DNA from 2 places in the Paraburkholderia sp. RL17-337-BIB-A genome. Region 2 is predicted to be linked to the other one. Evidence: predicted binding sites of a transcription regulator. Region 2 holds the regulator's gene; the other holds the start of a gene.

Region 1 (4,211 bases), 2.0 Mb from region 2:
GCTCCGAACTGGTGGCGATCTGTTCGAGCGAGCGGTGGACTTCCGCGGAGGCGTCCTGGCGCAGCGCGAGTTCAGCCTGGGTGCGCAGGCCGGCAAGCGGTGTTTTCATCTGATGCGCGGCGTCGGCGATAAAGCGCTTCTGCAATTCCATGTTCTGTTCGAGGCGCGTCAGCAGATCGTTGAACGACGTCACCAGCGGCTCGATTTCCGGCGGCGCGCGGCGGGCTTCGAGCGGCGACAGATCGTCCGGGCGGCGTGCGCGAATATGCGCCTGCAGGGCATGCAGCGGCGCGAGGCCGCGCGACAGGCCGAACCAGACCAGCAGGATCGCCAGCGGCAGGATCACGAACTGCGGCAGGATCACGCCTTTGATGATGTCGTTGGCAAGCTGGCTGCGTTTGTCGAGCGTTTCGGCAACCTGCACCAGCACAGGCTGCGCGCCGGGTGTCTGCGGAAACTCGACGGTCGTATAGGCGACGCGGATATCGTTGCCACGCAGCATGTCGTCACGGAATTCGACGAGGCCCGGCGGCGGCCGGTCTTCCTCGTGCGGCAGCGGCATGTCGCGCTCGCCGCCCACCAGTTCGCCGCGCGTGCCGAGTACCTGATAGAACACGCTGTCGACGTTGTCGGCACGCAGAAAGTCGCGGGTGGAGTCGGGCAGCGAGAGCTCCGCCACGCCGTTGATCGGATGGATCTGGCGGGCGAGCACATAGGCGTCGGTTTCGAGCGCGCGGTCGAACGGGCCGTTGGCGATCGACTTGGCGACCAGGTAGGTGACCGCGAGGCTCATCGGCCAAAGCAGCAGCAGCGGCGCCAGCATCCAGTCGAGAATCTCGCCGAACAGCGAGCGCGGGCGCGCTTCGGCGGCGGCTTCGGTCTCGTCGGGCGGGGCGAACGGATTGGCGTAGCGCTCGTCGCGCGCCTCGTCGAGGTCCGCCGCGTGCGCCGTGGCGCGGTCTGCGCGTGCGGACATGGGCGTGCTCTATTTGTAGTGATGGCTCGCCGGCATGGCTGCCGACGAGGGCGAGGTGGGCGGCTCGGGCTCGGTGGGGGCGTTGGCGCTCATATTTGCGTTCGCATTCACGTTCGCCGGCAGGGCGGCTTTTTCGAGGCAATACCCGAGCCCCCGCACGGTGATGATACGCACACCGCTCGGCTCGATCTTCTTGCGTAGCCGGTGCACATAGACTTCGATCGCGTTATTGCTGACTTCCTCGCCCCATTCGCACAAATGGTCGACGAGTTGTTCCTTCGACACCAGCCGGCCGATCCGTTGCAGCAGCACTTCGAGCAAGCCGAGTTCGCGTGCCGACAGATCGATCACCTGCTCGTTGACATAGGCGATCCGGCCGACCTGATCGAACGACAGCGAACCATGCCGCACCACCGTCGGGCCGCCGCCCGCGCCGCGCCGGGTCAGCGCGCGCACGCGCGCCTCGAGTTCATTGAGCGCGAAGGGCTTGGCCATGTAATCGTCGGCGCCGAGATCGAGTCCCTTGACGCGTTCGTCGACGCTGTCCGCGGCCGTGAGAATCAACACCGGCACGGTCGAGTTGCGGGCGCGCAGGCGGCGCAGCACCTCGAGCCCCGACATGCGCGGCAGGCCCAGATCGAGGATCAGCAGGTCGAAAGTTTGCATCGAAAGGGCGGTGTCGGCCTCGACGCCGCTCTTCACGTGATCGACGGCATAGGCCGATTGGCGGAGTGATCGAACCAGACCGTCCGCGAGTATGCTGTCGTCTTCGGCAATCAGAATTCGCATGGTGCGCCAACCTTGCCTTGCCGGCACCGTGGGTATCCATGGCGCACAGCGGTCTCCGAAAATTATTGTGGGTAGTTGGGCGGCGCGACGGTAAAAATGCGCGTTCGCATGAGAATCGCGCTTGCCAAAACTACTGTTTTTTTATACAGTGTCTGAGTTTCGTGTGCTGTCCTTGCCGAGTAGGTTAACTCGTGGGCTGCACATCTGCCTCAGGCGCCGTTCATCATAGCAAAGGACGATTCATGGAAGAAAGCAAGAAAGGCTCGGCTGGACTGACTGCTGAAAAGAGCAAGGCACTCGCTGCCGCGCTTGCGCAGATCGAAAAACAGTTCGGCAAAGGGTCGGTCATGCGGCTCGGCGCAGGTGAGGTAGTCGAAGACATCCAGGTGGTCTCAACCGGATCGCTTGGCCTCGACATCGCGCTGGGCGTCGGCGGTTTGCCGCGTGGCCGTGTGGTCGAAATTTATGGTCCGGAATCGTCCGGTAAAACCACGCTGACGCTGCAAGTCATCGCCGAAATGCAGAAGATCGGCGGCACGGCAGCGTTTATCGACGCGGAACACGCGCTGGACATCCAGTACGCGGGCAAGCTCGGCGTGAACGTGAACGACCTGCTGGTTTCGCAGCCGGATACCGGTGAACAGGCGCTGGAAATCGCCGACGCACTGGTGCGCTCGGGCTCGATCGACATGATCGTGATCGACTCGGTCGCGGCACTCGTGCCGAAGGCCGAAATCGAAGGCGAAATGGGCGACTCGCTGCCGGGTCTGCAAGCGCGTCTGATGTCGCAAGCGCTGCGCAAGCTCACCGGCACGATCAAGCGCACGAACTGCCTCGTGATCTTCATCAACCAGATCCGTATGAAGATCGGCGTGATGTTCGGCAATCCGGAAACCACCACGGGTGGTAACGCGCTGAAGTTCTACGCGTCGGTACGTCTGGACATTCGCCGGATCGGCTCGATCAAGAAGAACGACGAAGTGATCGGCAACGAAACGCGCGTGAAGGTTGTGAAGAACAAGGTATCGCCACCGTTCCGGGAAGCGATTTTCGACATCCTTTACGGCGAAGGCATTTCGCGTCAGGGCGAAGTCATCGACCTCGGCGTGCAGGCGAAGATCGTGGACAAGGCCGGCGCCTGGTATAGCTACAACGGCGAACGGATTGGCCAGGGGAAGGACAACGCGCGCGAGTTTTTGCGTGAAAATCCGGACATCGCCCGTGAGATCGAAAACCGTATCCGTGAATCGCTGGGCGTGAATGCCATGGCTGAAGCGGCGACGAGCGTCAGCGCCGAAGTCGCGGGCGAAGAAGAGTAACCCGCACGTGATACGCAAGGGCCGGCCGCTGTCTAACGCTGCCAACGCTGGACGCAACGCGGACGGCCCGCGTGACGGTGATGACGATTCGTTCGAGTCGCCGTCATCCTCTTCGTCGGAACCTTCCTCATCAACTTCCTCGTCGACTTCCAGGTCTACCCGGTCGTTTGGGCGATCGTCGGGAAACTCGTTTGGCGGTTCGTCTGGTCGTTCCTCGAGCAGTTCGTTCGGGCGTTCCTCGAACAGCTCGTTTGGCAGTTCCTCCGGTCGTTCTTCGGGCGGTTCGTTCGGCGGCTCGTCTGGCAGTTCGTCTAATAGTTCGTTCGGCAAGTCTTCTGGAAGCTCTTTCGGGCGTTCCACCTCGCGTGCGCCGCGCTATCCGGGCAGCAACGCTGCCTCCCAGCGCTCATACGCGTCAGATCCCGATCCCTTTGCCGCAGCCGGCGACGCCGATCCGTTCGAGCCATTCGAACCCTTCGACGCGCATGATCGCGCCGCAGGTCGTCAGCCACAATCCGACGCTTCCGCGCAAGACACAACAGACCCGTCCGAAACCACCTATACCCGCTCGCGCCGCACACCCGGTGAGGCGAAGCCCGGTCAGGACGATGCAAAAAAATCCCAACGCCCGGCTCGTTCGCTAAAAGGACGGGCACTCGGCTATTTGTCCCGGCGTGAATACAGCCGCTCCGAACTGGCGCGCAAGCTGAAGCCATTCGTCGAAGAAACCGATTCGCTCGACACCTTGCTCGATGCGCTGGAAGCTGAAAACTGGCTGTCCGATTCACGTTTTGCCGAAAGCCTGGTCCATCGGCGCTCGTCGCGCTTGGGTGCGAGCCGTATCGTCGGCGAATTGAAGCAGCACGCGGTCGACCAAACGCTAGTCGAAGAAGCCAGTGCGCAGCTGCGTGAAACCGAACTCGCGCGTGCGCAGGCCGTTTGGCAGAAGAAATTCGGCCGGCTTCCCGAAACGGCTGCCGAGCGGGCCAAGCAGGCGCGCTTTCTGGCATCGCGCGGTTTCTCGGGCGCCACGATTGGCAAAATTCTCAAAGGTATCGACGAGGAGTGAAGCGGCGACTATCTGGTACCGCGTATGGGTGCCGCCTAGGCTCCAGCGCGAAAACCTC
Region 2 (4,211 bases):
TTCCACGTGAACAATCCTTCGCGCCGAAAGATCGCTGAATAACGCGCATCGCCAGCACCATGTTGATAGGTGACGACGAACTCGTTCAGGCTGCGATAGCCCGCGGTTGTCTGCGGCGGTTGCGGTGGCGTTGCACTGTTCTCGCCGCTATGGCCGCTATTGGCCGCACTGTTTACACCATTGCCCGCGGCGGGGGCTGCAGGCACCGATGCAGGCACCGCGGCGTCCGGCGAATTTCCAGCGGCAGGCGGCGCCGGCGGCCGCTCGCCCGGATCGCCGCGCGGCGGTATGCCGTTCAGCAAAGCCGCAACGCCGTCGGGTGTTGCATAAGCATCGACCAGTGGACCGATCAAGGCCACGCCGATCATTGCGCCAATGGCGGCCAACGGATTGCCGCTGCCATGCGCGTCGAGCCGCCGCGATAACAAGCCGGTGACCTGCTGTTTCAGGCTCTCGCGCAAGGCGGGGAAGTCGACGTATTCATTGACGGTTTGCGCATCACGCGCATCCGCCGCGCGTTTGAGGTTATTCAGCGCCATGTAGGGCGACGCGTAACCGAACCCCAATGCGGCGATCACCGCAATCACAATCAATGTGACGATTAGAGGCCGGGTTGCGCTGCGTCTGGTGCGTGTTGAAACTGCCATCGAGTGGGATTCTCCGTCAGGTGTGATCTAACGTGGACCGCGGCCACGCGAAAACGATCCCAGACGATGTGCTGTGGAGGCGGTACGGCAGCCGAAAAAACTTCGCGCCGCATAGCTGCATATCCGCGCGCCGCACAACGGCATTGGAGCGGAGGGCTCGCCCAGTGCTGCTCATGCCTCGAACACCGCGCCGTGCACATTGGCCTCGTCGGCGATACAGCGATCGATCATGCGGCATACGGCGTCGACCGTGCCGACCATGATCAGCCGCGACGGCCCGTGATAGACCCGTACCGGCGCGCGACGCGCCGGTTCAGCCGTATTCAGCCCTGAATTCAACGACACGCGAGCAAATGCAGGCAACGAGGACGGCAAGCTCGATCCGCTGGCGGGCGCGTCGAACAGCGACGGAGCACTGGCCGAGGACGGCTCGATCAGTGAGCAGGGCACCAGCTTGCGCAAATGGCGCAAACGACCGAACTGGCGAAAAGGCAGCAGGCGGGCAAGGCGTTCCATGAGTCTCTCCAGGCGATTCAACGTTGGGGCAGCGTTCGGGCAGCTTTGAGGCAGTTTCGAGGGTGGCAAGGGCGGCTGGGGGCCGCTTTGAGGCAGCCCTCAGGCAGCTTTTGAGCCAGCTTCGGGGCGGCGCAGGAGCGAGTGGTTAGAACTCGCCCGGACGGATCAGCCCGACGGCGATACCTTCGAGCGCGAATTCCGCACTGCCGGTTTCAACGAAGATGTTGTCGTAATCGGGGTTCTCGGCAATCAGCTCGATACCGTTCGGCCGACGCTTCAACCGCTTGACCGTCACGTCGTCGCCAAGGCGCGCGATGATGATCTGGCCGTCTTTGGCTTCGGTTTTTTTCTGCACCGCGAGCAAGTCACCGTCGAAGATGCCCGCGTCGCGCATGGACAGTCCGCGCACCTTCAGCAGGTAGTCCGGCTTGCTCGAGAACAGCGCCGGGTCGCACGCGTAGTGCTGCGAGATATGTTCCTGCGCGAGGATCGGGCTACCCGCGGCCACGCGGCCGATCAGCGGCAACGACAGTTGCATGATGCTGGCGTGCGGCAGCGTGAACTGGTACGGCGAATCTTCCGCGCCCGTTAGCAGGCGAATGCCGCGCGATGCGCCGGCCGCGAGTTCGATCACACCCTTGCGAGCCAGCGCCCGCAAATGTTCTTCTGCCGAATTGGCCGAGCTGAAACCCAGCTCTGCGGCGATCTCCGCGCGGGTGGGCGGAAAGCCGGTGCGTTCGATGGCCCGGCGGACCAGATCGAAAACCTGCTGCTGTCGTGCGGTGAGTTTGGTCATGGGGCTACTGTATGGATGAACAGGTGACTGTATTTTTATACAGTATTCCGCGCAATTCAAGCTTTACTTTAAGTTCGTGACGCAGGGTGGCGTTCGAGCGTCGGATTCCGACGTCTAAACAGCCGTTTTCGTGCCGCAACGCCTTATCCAGCCGTCATTACCACTTTTGCGTATTAAAGAATGAGGAAACATTATTTTTAATGATGAAAGCCCTTCGATAGACTGGGCTCCGAGTTGGCGCTCATGTGCACGTGACCGCGACGCAAAACAACACCACACGCTGTTTCAGCGGACCACCACGCGGAGAAAGTTGGCAATGAATCATCAAGGCACGGGGCTGGCAGGCAAGACCAAAAAACTCATCGCGGCGCTCGCATTCGGCGCGGCAGCGGCGCTCGGCGTCATGGCGCAGGCACATGCAGCCGACACGACGCTGCTGAACGTGTCGTACGACCCGACGCGCGAACTGTATCAGGACGTCAACCAGGCATTCGGCAAGGAATGGAAGGCGAAGACCGGCGAGACGATCACCTTCAAGCAGTCGCACGGCGGCTCGGGCGCGCAAGCCCGCTCGGTGCTGGACGGTCTGCAGGCGGACGTGGTGACGCTGGCGCTCGCCTACGACATCGACGCATTGGCTAGCAAGGGTCTGGTCGACAAGGGCTGGCAAAAGCGCTTGCCGGATAACGCCTCGCCGTACACGTCGACAATTGTGTTTCTGGTGCGCAAGGGCAACCCGAAGCACATCAAGGACTGGGACGATCTGATCAAGCCGGGTGTGTCGATCGTCACGCCGAATCCGAAGACCTCGGGCGGCGCGCGCTGGAACTACCTGGCCGCATGGGCCTATGCTGAACATCTGCCGGGCGGCAACGACCAGAAGGCCAAGGACTTCGTCGGCAAGCTCTACAAGAACGCCGGCGTGCTGGATTCGGGCGCGCGTGGCGCGACCACCAGCTTCGTGCAACGCGGTATCGGCGACGTGTTGATTGCGTGGGAAAACGAAGCGTTCCTCTCGCTGAAGGAATTTGGTCCGGACAAGTTTGAAATCGTCGTGCCGTCGGTGAGTATTCTGGCCGAGCCGCCGGTTGCGGTGGTGGACAAGGTGGTCGACAGGCACGGCACGCGCAAGGTGGCCGAAGCGTATCTGAACTTCCTGTACAGCGAGCAGGGTCAGGAAATCGCCGCGCGGAACTTCTACCGTCCGCGTTCGAACAAGGTACCGGCTGAGCTGACGGCCAAGTTTCCGAAGCTGAAGCTGTACACGATTGACGATTCGTTCGGCGGCTGGGCGAACGCGCAGAAGACGCACTTTGCCGACGGCGGCGTGTTCGATTCGATCTACTCGCCGCAGTAAGCCGCGCTTAGCCGCGGATAGCAATAGACAGCTGGATCCGCGCCGTTCGGCGCGCAAGGTATCACCCCGCCACGAAGCGCGCCCCCCGGGGCGCGCTTTTTGGCGAGCCAGGCGGCCGAAAAAAGAGCCGCCGGCCTCAACCCTGAAGAGTACTCAGCATGACGACGTTGACTTTCCGAAAACCGAGCGCGTTGCCCGGTTTTGGCCTGACACTCGGCATCACGGTGGCTTATCTGAGCCTCGTGGTGCTGATTCCGCTTGCGGCGGCCTTTCTCAAGACCGCGACGCTCGACTGGCCTCAGTTCGTGCGCGCGGTGAGTTCGCCGCGCGTGCTCGCGTCGTATCGCCTCACGTTTTTCTCGGCCCTCGGCGGCGCGCTGATCAACGCGGTGTTCGGCTTTCTGGTCGCGTGGGTGCTGGTGCGCTATACGTTTCCGTTCAAGCGCATCGTCGACGCGGTGGTCGATCTGCCGTTTGCTTTGCCGACCTCCGTGGCCGGCATTTCGCTCGCGGCCGTGTATGCGGGCAACGGCTGGATCGGGCAGTTCCTCGAACCGCTCGGCATCAAGATCGCGTTTACGCCGGCTGGTGTGCTGATCGCGCTGACCTTCATTGGTTTGCCGTTCGTCGTGCGGACCGTGCAGCCGGTGCTCGAAGAGTTCGAACGTGAACAGGAAGAAGCCGCGGCGTGCCTCGGCGCGTCGCGCTGGCTGACGTTTCGCCGCGTGGTGTTGCCGGCGGTATTCCCGGCCTTACTGACCGGCTTCGCGCTGGCGTTCGCGCGGGCGCTCGGCGAATACGGCTCGGTGATTTTCATCGCCGGTAACGTGCCGATGAAATCGGAAATCACGTCGCTGCTGATCATCACCAAGCTGGAGCAATACGACTATGCCGG

The links. The regulator LexA, encoded in region 2, represses DNA repair genes until DNA is damaged. The targets are predictions, from matches to a motif close to ACTGTATNNNNATACAGT.
Region 1: a site for LexA is predicted at 1,898-1,915, ahead of recA (recombinase RecA). Genes of this name have one in related genera too.

Annotation. Positions count from the first base shown of each region.
Region 1 covers NZ_JARESY010000001.1:591,527-595,737, forward strand. Annotated here, with positions in the region: gene P0D84_RS02815 (sensor histidine kinase) at 1-976, opposite strand, end outside; gene P0D84_RS02820 (response regulator) at 986-1,765, opposite strand; gene recA (recombinase RecA) at 2,008-3,084, shown strand; partial or broken gene recX (recombination regulator RecX) at 3,536-4,153, shown strand.
Region 2 covers NZ_JARESY010000001.1:2,618,750-2,622,960, reverse strand. Annotated here, with positions in the region: gene P0D84_RS11785 (DUF2939 domain-containing protein) at 1-647, opposite strand, end outside; gene P0D84_RS11780 (hypothetical protein) at 819-1,163, opposite strand; gene lexA (transcriptional repressor LexA) at 1,309-1,959, opposite strand; gene P0D84_RS11770 (sulfate ABC transporter substrate-binding protein) at 2,276-3,316, shown strand; gene cysT (sulfate ABC transporter permease subunit CysT) at 3,475-4,211, shown strand, end outside.